3 regions of the Flavonifractor hominis genome follow, and region 3 is predicted to be linked to each of the others. Evidence: riboswitches for the same ligand, from Rfam matches in the RefSeq annotation. Region 3 holds a riboswitch; each other region holds the start of a gene.
The links. A riboswitch is a leader RNA that binds a small molecule or an ion and turns the genes downstream of it on or off. The one in region 3 is predicted to bind cobalamin.

Region 1 (5,717 bases), on a different contig from region 3:
ATACAGCTTGGACCGTTCGTATTTTTCCCCAAGGAAATTACCAATTGTAATCAACGCTGTCTTGGTGACCTTGTTCTCCCGGGCGGTTTGGGCCAGTGTGGACACGGTGCAGCGGTACACTTTTTCCTCCGGCCAGGTGGCCTTGTACACGATGGCCGCCGGAGTGTCGGGTGGATAGCCGCCCGCCGCCAGCTCTTTTTCCACATCCTCCAGCAGTCCGGTGGACAAAAAGAGCACCATGGTGCAGCCGTGGGAGGCCATCTTCCGCAGCTGCTCCCCCTCGGGCACCGGGGTGCGGCCCGCCATGCGGGTGATGATAACCGACTGTGATACGTCGGGCAGAGTATACTCTGCGCAAAGGGCGGCGGCGGCCCCGGAGAAGGAGGACACGCCGGGGGTCACGTCGTAGGAGATGCCCAGCTTATCCAGTTCGTCCATCTGCTCCCGGTGGGCGCCGTAGAGGGAGGGGTCGCCGGTGTGGAGCCGGACAGTGGTTCCGCCGTTTTCCTCGGTGGCCTTCATGACGGCGATCACTTCCTCCAGGGTCATCCTGGCGCTGTCATACACCTGACAGCCCTCTTTTTTATAGTCCAGCAGGGCGGGGTTGACCAGGGACCCGGCGTAGATGATCACGTCGGCCTCCCCCAGCAGCCTGGCCCCCCGGACGGTGATGAGGTCGGCCCCGCCGGGGCCCGCGCCGATGAAATGTACCATATCTTCCTCCTATCCCCGGTGGAGGGCCAGCAGCCGGTCCGCCCCCGATGTCTTTGCTAACAGTCCATATTGATTGGAGAAGAAAACCGCCTGGATCTCCAACTCCGGCCCCGCCCGATGGCGGAGCTGCTCCTCCAGGGCCGCCCCGATGGAGGCCATCACCGGCTCCAGCAGGCCGGCATCCTTTAACAGCTCCACCCCCGCGTCGGTGGTGGGGCTCCGGAACAAGGCCCGCAGCAGCTCCGGCGAACCGCCCGCCAGGGCGGCGTGGGCGGTGAGGGTCTCCCGCCGCCCGTCGGCCACGGCGGAGTGGGTGTTCATGCTCCCGGCGGCCACTTTGATGAGCTTGCCCAGGTGCCCCACCAGCAGCAGGGAGGAAAAGCCCAGAGCGGCGGCATGGTCGATGGCGTGGCCCACGTAGTTGCTGCAGGTGCAGCGGTGGGTCAGGTCCAGGCCCAGGGTCTGGCGGGCAAAGGCGTCCCCGTAGTTGCCGGGGGTCATCAGCAGGTCGGTCACCCCGGCGGCCTTTGCCATGTCCTGTTCCAGATACAGCGAGTCGATGAGGGCGGCCTCGCTCATGGGCCGGACGATGCCGCTGGTGCCCAAAATGGAGATGCCCCCCTCAATGCCCAGCCGGGGGTTGAAGGTGCGCTGGGCCAGCTTCTCCCCCTCCGGCACGGAGATGGTCACCGCCAGTCCTCCCCCATAGTCTGCCCCGGCCATGACCTGTTTCACCATGCGTTCGATCATCCGCCGGGGGGTGGAGTTGATGGCGGCCTGCCCCACCGGCTGATCCAGGCCGGGCCGGGTCACCCGGCCCACCCCTACGCCGCCGTCGATGGTGACGCCGGGGGTATCCCTCCGCTCCACCCGGGCGCAGATCAGGGCCCCGTCGGTGACGTCCGGGTCGTCCCCCCCGTCCTTCCGGACGGCGCAGGCGGCCCAATCCCGTCCGGCGGCGTGGTCCAGCAGCTCGGCCTCCACCGTGATGCCGGCGGGGGTTTCCACCCGGACGGCGGGCAGCGTCTCCCCGGTGAGGAGCAGCCGGGCGGCTCCGGCGGCGGCGGCCGCGGCGCAGGTGCCGGTGGTATAGCCGCAGCGCAGCTTTTCCTTCCCCACAGGGAGGTAGACCTCCAGTTTCGCCATGCCGCACCCTCCTTTCAAAAGGAAAAGCCCTCCCGTGAATGAGGGAGGGCCTTTGTCCAGGACCTGCCGCACCTCTCCACCTCAGAGCTACGCAAACGCCCCCTGCAGTGGGTCTCCTGGCTTGCGCTTCCTCCTCCGGCGCGCCTTCTCAGCCCTTATGGGCCAATGGCTTGTGCGCCTTCGTCCACGCTTACAGTAGAGGTAAGACTGCGCCGGATTTTCACCGGCTTCCCCGTGCGGCAATGCCGCGGCTGCAGGTGCTTTCAATTTTGCCTGATCATTATATCAGTTCGACGGAAAAAAGTAAAGGTAAAGCGGATGATTCTGCCGTTTTTCACAAGGCTCACTCGTGGAGCTTGCCAGCGATCAGCATGGGCACAAAGAGCCCCAGTGCCGCCCCCAGGGTGAGCCACAGCCTGCCATCAGCCCACACCTCAGGTGCAACCCACTGCAGAAACAGGTAGAGCAGGGGGAACACCACCGGCGTGAGGAGCAGCCACCAGCGGGCGGCCCCCATCAGGTGCGGCCAGTTCCGGTTGCTGATGCGCACCCCGGCCAGGTTCATCCGGAAGGGCCCGCTGCTGAAGGAGCTGATGTGGTTCTGGTCGTAATAGGCGGGCAGCACATCCGGGGCGAACAGGCAGACCCAGGCCCCGAAAAGCAGGCACAGCCCCTCCACGGTCCCCAGGTCATTCCACAGCACCGGCCAGGAAAAGCCCGCCTGCCGCAGCACCAGCAGCTCAAGCAGCGTCAGCGCCGCCGACAGCGCGAACAGGACGCCCCGCTGCCTCCGGTCCTGCCACTTCTGCTGCCGCTGGGTACCGGAGAGCTCCAGGGAGCTTGTCACCAGTTCCTCCACCTGGTCCACCGGCAGGCTTTCCGCCGCCAGCCGCTCTCCCCGGAGCAGCTCGGTCACCGTCACCCCCAGGTTCTCCGCCAGCGGGGTGAGCAGGGCGATGTCGGGCAGGCTCAGCCCCCGCTCCCACTTGCTCACCGCTTTATCCGACACATAGAGCCGCCCGGCCAGTTCCTTCTGGGTCAGCCCCTTTTCTTTCCGCAGTTGCACCAGGAAGGCCCCAAAGGCCTCCCGGTCGATCTCAAACATAGACACGTCCTCCTTCCTCCCGCTATTTTAGGCCCGTCGGGGCAGATCTGGCAACCGACCAGCGGTAGAGTAGAGCAAAAACGTGCCGCGGAAGGGCCTTCCGCGGCACGTTTTTCAGCGTTCCATTACAAAATTGGTCAGCAGCACACCGTGGCGCTCCACCTGCTGCTCCTTTACCACCCGCCAGCCCCGCTTCTCAAAAAAGGGCTTGGCGGTGCGGGAGGCGTGGGTGAGCCTGGCACCAGCCAGGGCGTCGCACAGGGCCGTGGCCACGCCCCGGCCCTGGTAATCCTTGTGGACGTACAGCCGGTCCAGATAGCCCCCCTCGGCCAGATCGGCAAAACCTATAAGGACCCCATCCTCCTCCGCCACCAGGGTGGTGTGGGCCAGGAAGGAGGCGTCCCAGGCCGCCAGATCCACCTGTCCGTCGGCCCAGGCGTCCAGCTGTTGCCGGGTATAGTCCCGGGCGTTGACGGTGTGGACTGTGTCATAAAACAGCTGGGCCAAGACCGGGCAGTCGGCGCTGCGGTAAGTTCTCAGGTGCATGGCTCACCTCCGCCGGCGCAGGCGGCGGCCCCGCTCCAGCAGTGCCTCCCCCTGGGCGAACAGCCCCAGCATCAGGCGCATCACCGTATAGGACACGCCCAAAAAAGTCAGCAGAATCAGGGTGCTCTGGACGGTGAGGGGACTCAGGCCAAAGCTGTTGCCGAAGCAGAAGATGGCCACGGCCGACGCGGCGGCCATGGCGCCCCAGACCACCCGCCGCTTCCAGTCGAAGGGCTGGCACACGTCATAGAGCACCAGCAGGCCGATGAACACCAGCAGGATGGCCGAGATGGTGGACAGTTCGTTTTCCGTAAAGCCGAAGGCCAGATAGAAGGCCTCCACTCCCAGCACCACGAACAGGTCGGTGAGCCCGCCCGGCAGGGCCGAGCGGAACACATTGGCCAAAAACTTGCCCCGCACCAGGCCGTGGTTGGGCTCCAGAGCCAGGAAGAAGGAGGGCACACCGATGGTGACCGCGCTGAGGAAGGACAGCTGCAGGGGGGTCACCGGGTAGGGGAAGGTGGCAAACAGGGAGATGATGGCCAGCAGGAAGGAGAAGATGTTCTTCACCAGGTAGAGGGCCGCGGCCCGCTGGATGTTGTTGATGACCCGCCGGCCCTCGGCCACCACCCGGGGCATGGCGGAAAAGTCGGAGTTGAGCAGCACCAGCTGGGCGGCATGGCAGGCGGCCTCCGACCCGGAGGCCATGGCGATGCCGCAGTCGGCATCCTTCAGGGCCAGCACGTCGTTGACGCCGTCTCCCGTCATGGCCACGGTGTGGCCCTGGCGCTGGAGGGCGCGGACCAGCTTGCGCTTCTGGTTGGGGGTGACCCGGCCGAACACCGTGTACTCCCGGACGGCCCGCTCGATGGCGCTGTCGCTCTGGAGGGTGGCGGCGTCCACGTACTTCTCCGAGCCCTCGATGCCCGCCTGGCGGGCCACTTCGGAGACGGTGACCGGGTTGTCGCCCGAGATGACCTTCACCGCCACCCCCTGCTCGGCAAAGTAGCGGAAGGTCTTGGGGGCCGCCGGACGCACCCGGTTGGACAGGGCCACCAGGGCCATGGGGCACACCCGCCGCGGGTCCAGTCCCGCCGGGTCGGGCGTGCCGTTGTACTCGGCCACCAGCAGCACCCGGTAGCCCTTGGCCGACCAGGGGTCCACCGCCTCCTTCAGGTCGGCGTACCGCCCGCCCATGATGAACTCGGGCGCGCCCACCAGAAAGGCGCCGTGGCCGGGAAAGACCGCCGCGCTCCACTTGGTGGCGGAGGTGAAGGGGATGGTCTGCTGGGCATGCCATACCGACCGGCCGTGGAACTTGCGCTGCATGGCCCGGGCGGTGTCGTTGTCGGCCTCCATCACGTGATAGAAGGCGTCCAGCGTCTCGGTCACCACCGTCTGGGCGTATTTCTCCTCGTCCAGGTACACCACCTCGCCCACCTCCATCTGGGGCTCGGTGATGGTACCCGTCTTGTCCACGCACAGCACGTCCACCCGGGCCAGGGTCTCGATGCAGTTCATGTCCTGGGCCAGCACCTTGCCCTGGGCCAGGCGGATCATGCTCACCGCCAGGGCCACGCTGGTCAGCAGGTAGAGCCCCTCGGGGATCATGCCGATGAGGGCGGCCACCATGGAGACCACCGCCTCCTGAGCGGTGCGCTCCAGAAAGACGAATTCCTTGACGAACAGGGCCACCCCGATGGGGATGAGCAGGATGCCGATGATGCGGATGAGCTTGTCCAGGGAGGACATCATCTCGCTCTTGCCTACGGTGACGTCCTTTTTGGCCTCCAGGGTGAGGCGGGCGGCGTAGGACTCCGCCCCCACCCGGTCCAGCCGGGCCCGGCACCGCCCGGCCACCACGAAGGAGCCGGAGAGCAGCTCATCCCCCGGCTGCTTCACAATGGCGTCGGCCTCACCGGTGATGAGGGCCTCGTTGACCTGCACCTGGCCGGAGAGAACGGTAGCGTCGGCGGGGATCTGGTCGCCCGAAGCGAACTCCGCCACGTCGTCCCGCACCAGCTGGGCCGATGGGACCGACATAAGGCTCCCCTCCCGCACCACGTTGGCCCGGGGCGCGGCCAGCAGATTGAGCTTGTCGATGGTCTGCTTGGAGCGCAGCTGCTGGAGAATGCCGATGCCCGTGTTGGCCGCCGCGATGAGCAGGAAGAGCATGTCGTCAAAGGACCCCACCGCGATGAGCAGG
Region 2 (5,717 bases), on a different contig from region 3:
GTGGCCGCCATGCGCCGGCCGGAGATTGCGTCTCACATAGCCATGATGAGCCAAATGAGCACCGTCTATTTTTCCTTTTCGGTCTATGAAACCGTGATGATGGGCCGGTACCAGAAGCTGCGCCGGGGACTTTTTGCATCCCCGTCCAGAGAGGACAAGCAGTGTGTGGAGCAGTATCTGCGGGCCACCGGGTTGGAGCCGCTGCGGGAACGTCAGATCTCCGAGCTGTCGGGCGGCCAGCTTCAGCGGGTATTTTTGGCCCGGACGCTGGCCCAGGAACCGGAGATCATTTTACTGGATGAACCCACCAACCACCTGGATCTGAAGCATCAGACAGAGCTGGTGAGCTATCTTAAAAACTGGTCTCAGGAAAAAGGACGGACTGTCATCGGCGTACTCCACGACATCAACCTCTCCCTGATGCTCTCCGAGCAGCTTTTGTTTTTGAAAAATGGTTCTGTGGCAGGGATGGGGCCTGCCAATATGCTTCTAACAAGAGAGTTTCTCCATGAGGTTTATGATATGGACGTAGCCTCATATATGATGGCCTCCCTCAAGCGTTGGGAGCAGGTATCTTAACGGTATTCGGACATGCAGAAAAGCACATGGCCTGTCCCTGCGTCGGGTACAGGCCATGTGCTTTTTCTATTTTTCCCAGGGCGTGTACAGACAATAGGCCGGACAGAGCTCGCCCATATAGATCCATACATTTTCTCCCATTTCGATGGGCTCCCCGAAAACCAGGTTAGGAACCATCAGCTTCAGAGTGGTGCGTTTGAGACCCTTGATGTTTTCCCCCTCCTGAGTGGGAGCCTTGCTGAAATCCTCAATCCGCTGGGCCAGATCGCTGATTCCCAGCTCCCGGGAGAGCCGGGGGATTACCTCATCCTTTACGGCGTATACCACATGATCCGGATTTTCAAACCAGGTTCGACTTATCATAACGCTTGCCTCCTGTCAGTTGGTTTTTTGCGCCAGTTTTTTGATCTCGCCATACTTGCCGATGATATAGTCATAGCCCTCCCTGCGATGGGGAATCAAGCAGCCGCTGCAATCCTTAATCCCCCCGGCAATATAGGTGAAGTTTCCGCCGCATTTATCTCCCAGTGCATACAGCGGGCAGTAGCAGAACAGGCAGTTAAAGTTTTCCGGGTCATTGGTGGAATGGCAGGGGAAGTATTCGCATTTGCTGTTGGAAAAGAACTGAAAGTGCTTTTCGGACGTCGATGATTCCATACCGCTTCTCCTTTCATTTTACTGACTGATACATCACTCATGATATACTGACCGGCGGTGAAACAGAAAAAGGAGGTGCCCGGGCGGCACCTCCTTCTGACAAAAACACGCTGGCCCTAACAAGAAGGCCAGCGAGCAAAGCAACGTACACAACGGAGGACACGCCCGCTGTTTCCCCCTGCATCCTGCCATGGTGCAAGTCTCCTGACTTACGTTATGAGAGCTTGGCTCTCTGCGTCCATTTCCTACCTTCTCACAGGGTCTTCCCCCGCAATGGCGGACTTTCGTCCAGACGGCATACGCCGCTTCGGAATGGCCTCACGTACACAGTGCCGGTCGCGCGGGACTTGGATATCCCATTCGTTTTAGCTGCTGCCTGATCCTTGTCGGCAGGATCGTTACAGCAAACAGCCACACCATGCAATAGATACAGTGATATGAAATTTTCAAACCGGCGGCAAACGCCGGGCCTGGAACCAAGAATGGATTTAAATATAGCATAGCACGCCTTGTGCAGGTTGTCAAATGCTCTTTAATTTGTTTAGAAACAGGGCTCCAAGGGCTCCTTTCTGAAGAAATTTAAAAAATAGCAAAAACAGAATAGCATTTTGATACGGCTTGTGCTATAATGCAAAAGCAACAAGGAAAATTAAATATGAAATCCGGCTTTTGTGGCAAATGCGCGACCCGGCTCTTATGAGCTGGACACGCATCCTTGTTTCTGAACAAGGGAATCAGGTGAGAATCCTGGACATGTTTCGTCCGTGACCCGTCCGTGAAAACGGCGGCAAAGGGGCGATTCTATAGCTGTGATTGTGGAGCAAATCCGTTTTCTGCGAAAGCAGGTCACTGGCGGCTGTAATGGCTTAGCTGGGAAGGCGGCGGATTTGCGTTGGCGGGCATAGCTCCGCCTGGACACATCAGTCAGAAGACCTACTAAGAGCTTACCCCCGGATCTCCGGGGCTGCTCTGACAAAAAATGCCTTATGCGGCAGCACGTTTGTGCTGTCGCTTTCACGCAGTGACGACACAGGAGCGGACAGAATTGTCCGCTCCTTTTTTGTCAGGTACGGCCCCGTTCCAAAAGCCCTGTTTTTTGAAAACAGTTTTTATAAAAATGGTTTGAAGGAGTGGAGCTTTGTGAAAAAAAGGATTCTTTCGTTTTTTCTGGTGCTGTGCCTGACCCTTGGACTTCTGCCGTCAACGGCACTGGCCTCCGGTACGGCGCAGCCGGTGTCCAGCGTCGGTGAGTTTGCCGCCATGGAGCCGGGTGGGGATTATATTTTGACAAGTGACATTACAGTGTCCGCCCCCTATGGTCAGGCCTTCAGCGGCAGCTTTGACGGCGGAGGGCACAAGGTGACCCTCGCCATCTCCGGCGACAGCAAGCTGGGGCTCTTTTCTGAGCTGTCCTCCGGCGCGACCGTCCGCAATGTCATTACTGACGGTTCGGTCAGCGGTACCAGTCAGGTGGGCGGCATCGCGGGCCTCAGCTCCGGTACGATTGAAAACTGTTTGAATACGGCGTCCATCACCGCCGGCAGCAAGTATGCGGGCGGCATCGCAGGACAGTGTACCGGCGGCAGTATCACCGGCTGCGGCAATACCGGAAGTGTGGCGCTCAGCGGAACTGACCAGTACGCTGGCGGCATTGCCGGTCAAACCAAGGCCACTGCCATTACCAACTGCTATAACCAGGGTGAGATTTCCAGTCAACGGAACCGTTCCGGTGCAAACCTGGGCGGTATCGTCGGCTACGCAGGAGATGATTACGGTCGCGGCAGCAGCCTGAACAACTGTTATAGCACCGGCGCCATTACCGTGCAGGAAAAGGCTACCAATTTTGGTGCCATTGCCGGATGGATGTACAATTCCACATCGGAAAACTGCTATTATCTGGATAGCAGCTGTACCATCGGTATCAATGGTAATGACCAGACGGTTGCCGCTAAAACATCGGAGGAGATGAAGGGTGCGGACTTTGCCGCCGTGTTGGGCGAGGGCTTCCGGGTAAAGACCGGGGACTATCCGGTCCTGTCCTGGCAGATCTCGACCGCTTCCGCTGTGTTTACCATCGCGCCGTCCAATGCTGAGCTGACCATCCGCAGCAGCGACAGCGTCGTGTACTCCTCCAGCCAGGGGGAGACGCGAATCGCGGCCCTGGCCGCCGGCAGCTACAACTATACGGTCAGCTGTGAGGGCTATACATCCCAGAACGGAGCACTTACCATTTCCGAAGAGCAGGCCAACAGCAGTGCGGAAATCCGGGTAGATCCCATCACACTGGGGCTGGATAACAACCGGTGGGGAACCCTGCGCTTCCAGGTTGAAGGCGCGGAGGATTATACAATTACCGTGACGCTGGACAGCCAGGAAATAACCGCTGGGGAAGACGGAACTTATACGCTGCTCCTGGACAAGACCTATGACTACGTGGTGACACCGACATCGGAGCAGGTGGAAGGCGCGCAGGGAAGTGTCACTCTTTCAGAGAGCAAAATTGAGACGGTTTCCCTGAAAACGGTCACCGACATTGCGGTCAAAACTCTGCCGAACAAAACGGACTATTATGTTGGCGACACGCTGAATCCTGCCGGCCTTGTGGTAACAGTCAGCTACTCCGACGGCTCCACCCGGGAGATTTCCGAGGGCTTCACCGTCAACGGATTTGATTCCTCGGCAGCCGGGGAGAAAACCGTTACGGTCACCTATTGCGGAAGCAAGGCAACATTCCAGGTTACCGTGTCGGAGAAGCCCTTCCCCAGCGCTGTATTCAACGCTCTGGTCGGGAAAGCCCAGGTGGTATACACCCATAACGACAAGTATCAAGGAGAGCCCGGTCAGGAGTTTGTGGAGGAGGACGGCGTTCTCCGCTCCAACAGCAAGGGGCAGGGCAATTCGCAGGTCACCGTGACCATTACGATCGACGAATCCGTTGCCCAAGGCAGTCTTTCCTTTTGGTATAAGGTGTCGTCCGAGGGCTCCTGGACTGTATACGACGGTCTGGCCATCAACAACGGTTCCAAAATCGGCGGAGAAATAAACTGGACGAAGCACACCCTGGATGTAAAGGGCGGTGAGACGGTCACGCTGACCTATGTCAAGGACTCCAGCGGCGACAAGGGAGACGACTGCGTCTATCTGAAAGATTTTACGCTGGAGACCCTGCATACCGCGACATTTACCCTTAGTCCGGAAAATGCCCAGATCGTTCTGGCACCCCAGGGCGGCGGGGAAGCCATCGCGCCTGCCTCCAGCAGCGGCGGAACAGTAATCTATGCGCTGGCTGACGGCACATATGACTACACGGTGTCCTGCTTCGGTTATGCAGAGCAGACAGGGCAGATCACCGTGGACGGCGCTGACGTGACGGAGACGGTGACGCTGGATGCCAGCGCCCGGCAGACGGTCACGTTCCAGGTGACCCGTCCGGAGGACATTTCCGCGCCGCATATGATCAGTGTCCTCTTCCAGGGGGAACCGGTCGCCCACAGCGGAGACGATGCCGATGTCTATCAGCTGCCGGCCGGCGAATATACCTACACGGTCAGCTGCGAGGGCTGTGAGCCGGCCAGCGGTTCCTTTACAGTAAGGGAGAACGCGGTCACCGTCCCGGTGACGCTGGAACGCCAGTGGACACTTTCCGACTACTTTAAGGCCATTTCCCCTGCCATAACCGCCGAGAACGGCACACGCTACGGCTTTGTCCGGGACACGGAACAGGATGGCGGACTGATATCCGATAACGCCGGAAAGAGCAGTTCGTCCGCTGCCATGACCCTTACCTTCTCCCAGGCTGCCCGGCTGGATTTTGCTTATTGGGTGTCTTCGGAAGCAAATTATGACAAATTCACACTGAAGCATGGGACGGACACGCTGGTTACTGCCAGCGGCAACGGGGAATGGACGCAGTTCGCTGTTTCCGTAGCCGCCGGCGACTCCCTGATCTTTCAATACGAAAAGGACAGCGGTGGAAATGAAGGCAGTGATACAGTTCGCCTCAAGAATTTCCGTGTGACCACTCTGTACCCGCTGACCTATACCGGCCTGCCGGAGGGCGGCACCTTTACGGTGCGCGATTCCAAGGGACAGACCATTGCGCCCCAGAATGACGGCACCTATCTTCTGCCGGAGGGCGCGTATACCTATACCGCCTCGGCGTTCGGATACGAGGCGTCCCAGGGCAGCTTTTCGATTCCCGACCAGAGCAGCGTGACCGTCTCTCTGAACAAACTTCCGACTTACAAGGTGACCTTCCGGATCCCGGAGGGCGCTTCCCTTACGGTAACGCACCCCACCGCCGGCAGTATGGATGCCTTCCGTCAGGGAAATGCGTTTACCCTGCCTGCCGGAGAGACTTACTCCTATGAAGTCACCAAGACGAACTGCCTGCCCAGCCGCGGCAGCTTTACGCTGACGGAGGAACGCACCATCGAAGTGGACACCCTGACGGATGCCGGTGCGGGCTGGGACGGCACGAC
Region 3 (5,717 bases):
CAGAATACGCATCTGTCACCATGTGGAATTATCTCCCACATCGCGTCCAAGATCACAGGTGTACATCCAGACGATCTCATCGCCATCCTCTACAAAGTACTGGCTGCAACCATAGTTGGGAAACTGACCATTGACTTTGTACATCCAGCCGCTCAATGTTCCACCATCGAATTCATAGAGATAATTGATTCCCTCAATATACGCGCCGCTATAGAGCGGATCATCGCGGAACTCCATCTGAATACCCTGGTCGCGAGTCACACGTTTGAGAACCTCAAACACATTCTCGCCCGGTGTATACTCCACCTCTGTTGTGGCGAGAATTACCCCGTTTGCCGGTACATAGGGGATCACCGCCTCGTTCTCTAGCTTGGATGTATCCACCACTGTATCGCACCGAATCTCCAGTGTACAGGTATGAATCACTGATTCCTCCGGGGGTTCAGGAGGCAGCGCCGGAGATTCGGTCTCTGCTGGTTGTTCCGGCTGCTTCGGCTCCTCAACAACAGGTGCCTGTTCCGGCTGCTTTGGTTCTTCAATTACAGGCGGCTGTTCTATTTGTTCTGGCTGTTCAACCGGATCTGGTTCTTCAATCACAGCGGGCTGCTCCGCTTGTTCCGGCTGCTTAACCCCGGCAGACTGCTCAACCTTATCTGAGCTTTCAGCTTCAGCAGGCTGGTCTACGTCATCCGGCTGCTGCGCATCATCGAAGAGTTCCGGCTGCTTATCATCAGGTTTATCAGAAAGCGTTCCCGGCGATGTGGAAGGCACACTATTCTCGGCCGGTTCGATCTTTAGTTGTGCAATCCCAAGTCCCAAAAACACCAAAGCAATTGCGGCAATCGCAATGGCTCTGATTTGCTTTTTCTTCATAAAAATAATCAATCCTGTCCGTAAAGCACATGATATAGCCCCGCAATCATGGAAGCAGCCTGGGCGCGGGTGGCCTGAGCCTCAGGCGCAAAACGATAACTGCCGCCGTCGGAAATGCCATTGATGATGCCGGCCGTCTGCATTGCTGCCACCGCATCTTTCGCATAGACTGCGATGGACGATGCATCTGTAAACTCCAGTATCGCATTTTCCTGCGGCAGCTCTTCCTTGGCTACTTTCTCCACATACCGCTGGAGCATAACCGCCATATCCTGCCGTGTGATTGGTGCATTGGGCGAGAAAAGTCCGTTTCCGCTGCCTGTGGTAATCCCATGCTCAACAGCCCAAGCAACCGCCGGAGCATACCAGTCACCGGAACCGACATCAGCAAACTCATCAGTTGTATATGCAGAACAATCTTCGCCTGAGAATTTGGAAAGCATCTGCACAAACTGGGAACGGGTCACCTTCGTCTCCGGGGAGAAATAGCCGTCTCCCGTTCCATTGAGGATATCCTCGCCTGCCAGCAACGCAATCTGGTCCTTTGCCCAGTGGTTCTTTGTATCGCGAAATATGCCGGGCTCCATGTTTGCCGCGTTCTCATAGCAGTAAATCCGTCCTGCGTCGTTATACCAAATCAGGGAGCCGTCTTTCGCAACGATCACGCTCTGGGAGCAGTATTGCCTGCGGCCGATCCCATCCACAATTTCATATTCCGGTTTTGTCTGTCCCTGGCGGTCCGTCAAAATCCACATCTGAGATACTGTTTCATCCTTAGGCGCATAGGGGACCAGATACAGATAAATCATTTGGCCGTTCTCGTCTGTGGCATATGCCGTAGAAATGCCTGCGGATCCCTTAGTCAGAATGGGAACAGAATAGATCTCCTTCATGGTTTCCGCATCAATCACATGAAATGGCTCTGCGGAGCCCATGGTATACCCGCCGCCGCCGATGTAAAGCCGGCCATTATGCACGACCGGCGTGGACTGTGTGCCGCCGCCCTTTGTATGTGATACCCACTCCAACGCCGTCGTTGGATCGGGCATTCCAGCAGCAGTCAGCGCATAGGAGAATATGGATGCACCATCTGTGGGATGATTGGAAGCCACATACAATCTCTCGGTCTCAGCACTATATGTAATGGTGGATTTTATCGCATAACCTTCGCCGATATCAAAGGTACGTGTATCGCCGGTCTTATAGTCGACCACATAAAGCGTACTGCCACAGCCAAAATAGCAGTGCTTTCCCACAAACGCCGCGCCGTTGAAGCTGAAGCCGTATTTGCTGTCAGATTCCACAATCCATTCTGCTTTTTTCACCTCATCGCCGCGTGCGGTATCCTCATCTTTTGCTGTGAAGCAGGCGTAAACGCCGTTACGGCCATAGGTGCCAGTCACAAAATAACCATTATGGTACATAACTGGCGACTGCATCTGTCCGGTGGCTATGGACTCTGTAACATAAAGTTGTTCCAGCGTGTCGGCGTCAAACACACGGAAAAAGCAGCCGTTCACGCCGGTACCGTCGTCCAGATTGTTGACCTGACAGGGCACAAAAATCATACCGTCGCCGAAAGCGATATCAATAAAAAACTGGTTTACCGGCTCGCCATAAATCCTGGCAGTTTTCACTTCTTCCCCCGTGGCCAGATCCAGTTTTCTCAGATATTGAGAGCTGTAATAATAGACAAAATCTCCCATTACAATGGGAGTCCCTGGTACATCATCCCAGGTGTTTCCGGTATTCTTCTCCCATCGCAGCATCAGATCTGCGCCGCTGACCGCGCTGTGGCCGTCGGATACTCCCTGCGCCCCCGGATCTCCCAAAAACTGCGGCCAGTCGGCCGCAAGAGCTGGTATAAGCAGCACCGTCAGCGACAATACGAGCAACAGAACACTGCGAATGATTTTTTTCATAGCACTCGACCCTCTTTCCTTTAATCGCTACATTATTTAAAGCATATTGGTATGCTTTGATTGCATCAAAACACACCTGGCCACAGCCAGATCAATTCTCAAAAAAGTACTGGGCTACACAGCACAAAGCTGTTTCACCCGGTAATCCACAAAACATGCTCACAAAAAGTAGGATAAGTTTTGAACTTTCCCACAACCCGCTCTCTTTGTCTGCTTGTCCTTGTTATTCTGACTTGCGCATGCCCTCCGCCCCCTTAGGCTTCCTCAGTGGCCCGTTTTCACAGAAAACGGATATACTTCACAATCACAGCTATGGAATTGCACGTCGCCGCCGCTTTCGCTGCGGTTCCTGCTGCAAAACATGTACAGGAATTTCACCTGATTCCCTTGTTCAGCCGAACAAGGATGCGTGTCCGCTCCGGCACTCCGGAACGGGTCGCGCATTTGCCACAAAAGCCGGATCTTCTCTATGCAGTTGTCTGGGTTTCCTATGACAGAGGGAAATCATGCGTGGGTGTAACCCACGCATGAAGGGCCATGGCCCTTCATGATTCCTTTTTGTATGCGGCTCCTGCGTCAACACGCATGGGCTTGCTGCTCCGTATATGCCCCGCAGGACTGACTGCATCTTTATTTTATCTCAAATTTTGCTAAAAACAAGTGTCCGTTCTTGCGAATTCAGTGGTGCGCCGGGTGTCCGCATTTCGCCATCACCGGCGAATTGATACCGGCAGGCATTGCCGCAGGCTGGATTGCGCTTGACAAATCCTGCAAACGTGGTAAGATAAGGGACGCTGAACCACAACAGCTGAATAGCCCACGCAGTGCCGCCATTGGCGGGTAAAAGGGAATCGGGTGGGAATCCCGAACGATCCGGTCACTGTAAATGGGGAGCCGGCCGCATATGTCATTGCGATATTCGCGAGAAGACGCGGCCCGGCGACGATCCATAAGTCAGGAAACCTGCTGCCTGTGCTGAAAAGATGGGAGTCTTCCGCAGAAAGAGTCCATCTGTATGCCGCTGATGCGGAGGGAATATTTCTTATTCCGCCCAGCGGCCACAGTCCTGCTTTCTGCCGACGAAAGCAGGGCTTTTTTGCGGCAATTTTGACCCAAGAAGGAGGGGACACGCAGCCAAGATACGATTCCTCATACCATATATTTAGAGAAAACCATGTGAATAGAAGGAGATTCTTTGTCATGAAACGACTGACAGCCATGTTCCTGACGCTGCTGCTCCTGCTGAGCCTGTCCGCCTGCGGCACAGCATCCCAAAACCAGACGGACAACACAGACAGTGGCAATTCCCAAACGGAAGAACCCACTGTGACGGACGACGGTACAGAAACGGAGAGCGGCTTCCCCTTTACCCTGACCACCAAGGACGGCGCGGAGGTTACCTTTACCCATGTGCCGGAGCGGGTCATCGCGGCCAACGCCAATGCGGGCGACCAGCTGATGGCTTTGGGCCTTGGGGACAAAATCATCGCCACAGCCTATACCAACTCCGATATTAACCCCCAATGGGACGCCGAGTATAAGGCCATCCCTTCGGTAGCGGAAACCTATATCTCTCTGGAAACCATTTTGGATTTGGAGCCGGACTTCGTCTACGGCCGCTCCAGCTCTTTTACCGAAAAGTACAACACCGAGCATGACACCCTCTCCCAGTACGGCATCATGTCCCTGTCCTCCATCGAGGGCTATACCGTGGGTGCGGACGTGGATGTGGTGTATGAGGATTTCTACAATCTCGGCCGCATCTTCCAGGTGGAGGACAAGGCGGAGGAGATCGTCAGCGCCATGAAGGCCCAGATTGCCGCCGCAGAGGAGGCGGTTGCCGGCCAGGAGGCCACGAAGGTCTTCGTCTTTGATATGGCGCAGGAGGAAGGTGCCTACACCTGCGGCAACAACTTTACCTCCAAGCTCATTGAGCACGCCGGCGGCACCAACATCTTCAACGACCTGGACACTACCTGGGCCACCGTCAGTTGGGAGAGCGTTGTGGAGCGCGCCCCGGAAGTCATCGTCATCAACGACTACGGCGACACCTCTCTGGATGAGAAGATTGCCCAGCTGAAGGAAAACCCCGCTCTGGCTACGGTGCCCGCCATCCAGAACGACCGGATTATCTCCGTCAAGCTGTGCGAAGTATTTGCCAGCTCCATGACCGGCGACACCGTGGAGAAATTCGCGCAGGCGTTCCATCCCGACTGCTTTTGATTTGAAGCGATGAAGCGATTCTGCAACCTGGTGAAGCGGCATACGCTGGCATCCTGTTTGGTTCTGCTTGGCCTGCTCGTCGTTTCCGTCATTCTCGGCATCGGATTAGGGCCGGTTTCCATCCGCTTTTCCGACGTCTACCGGGTGATGTTCCACCGCCTGTCCGGGATTTTTACCGGTCAGACAGCGCCGCTGGAGAGCATCCGGGAGAGCACGCAGAACATCGTCTGGTTCCTTCGTGCGCCCCGGGTTCTGCTGGGCGCGCTGATCGGGGCGGCGCTGACGCTCTCCGGCGTCGGCATGCAGGCCTTCACCAAAAATCCGCTGGCAGAGCCGTATGTGCTGGGGATCTCCTCCGGTGCCTCCCTGGGTGCCGTGCTGGCGATGCTGCTGGGCGTGTCCGTTCCGGTGCTGGGAAAGCTGTCCGTATCCATGGGCGCCTTTGCCGGTGCGCTGGTTTCCATCCTGCTGGTCTATCTCCTGGCCAAAAGCCGCGGCTCTGTCACCCCCATCCGCCTGATTTTGGTGGGCGTCGCAGTTTCGGCCATGTTTCAGGCCTTCACCAACTACATCGTCTACACCGCACCGGATGACGCCGCCGTCCGGGAGGCGACCTTCTGGATGCTGGGCGGCCTTGGCAGCGCCGAATGGGAGGATCTGCCCCTGCTGCTCTGCCTGGTGCCCCCGGCCTTCCTCCTG

Region 1: linked by a shared signal. The riboswitch ahead of cbiD (cobalt-precorrin-5B (C(1))-methyltransferase CbiD) and the one ahead of WMO45_RS03665 (ABC transporter substrate-binding protein) in region 3 are both predicted to bind cobalamin.
Region 2: linked by a shared signal. The riboswitch ahead of WMO45_RS05915 (S-layer homology domain-containing protein) and the one ahead of WMO45_RS03665 (ABC transporter substrate-binding protein) in region 3 are both predicted to bind cobalamin.

Annotation. Positions count from the first base shown of each region.
Region 1 covers NZ_JBBMFT010000005.1:45,144-50,860, reverse strand. Annotated here, with positions in the region: gene cobM (precorrin-4 C(11)-methyltransferase) at 1-714, opposite strand, end outside; gene cbiD (cobalt-precorrin-5B (C(1))-methyltransferase CbiD) at 724-1,860, opposite strand; cobalamin riboswitch at 1,950-2,131, opposite strand; gene WMO45_RS09440 (helix-turn-helix domain-containing protein) at 2,204-2,965, opposite strand; gene WMO45_RS09435 (GNAT family N-acetyltransferase) at 3,080-3,511, opposite strand; gene WMO45_RS09430 (cation-translocating P-type ATPase) at 3,515-5,717, opposite strand, start outside.
Region 2 covers NZ_JBBMFT010000002.1:346,137-351,853, forward strand. Annotated here, with positions in the region: gene WMO45_RS05900 (ABC transporter ATP-binding protein) at 1-579, shown strand, start outside; gene WMO45_RS05905 (hypothetical protein) at 646-942, opposite strand; gene WMO45_RS05910 (cysteine-rich small domain-containing protein) at 958-1,236, opposite strand; cobalamin riboswitch at 1,928-2,188, shown strand; gene WMO45_RS05915 (S-layer homology domain-containing protein) at 2,377-5,717, shown strand, end outside.
Region 3 covers NZ_JBBMFT010000001.1:724,434-730,150, reverse strand. Annotated here, with positions in the region: gene WMO45_RS03680 (energy-coupling factor transporter transmembrane component T) at 1-22, opposite strand, end outside; gene WMO45_RS03675 (DUF4430 domain-containing protein) at 16-873, opposite strand; gene WMO45_RS03670 (S-layer homology domain-containing protein) at 882-2,795, opposite strand; cobalamin riboswitch at 3,601-3,780, shown strand; gene WMO45_RS03665 (ABC transporter substrate-binding protein) at 3,996-5,018, shown strand; gene WMO45_RS03660 (FecCD family ABC transporter permease) at 5,028-5,717, shown strand, end outside.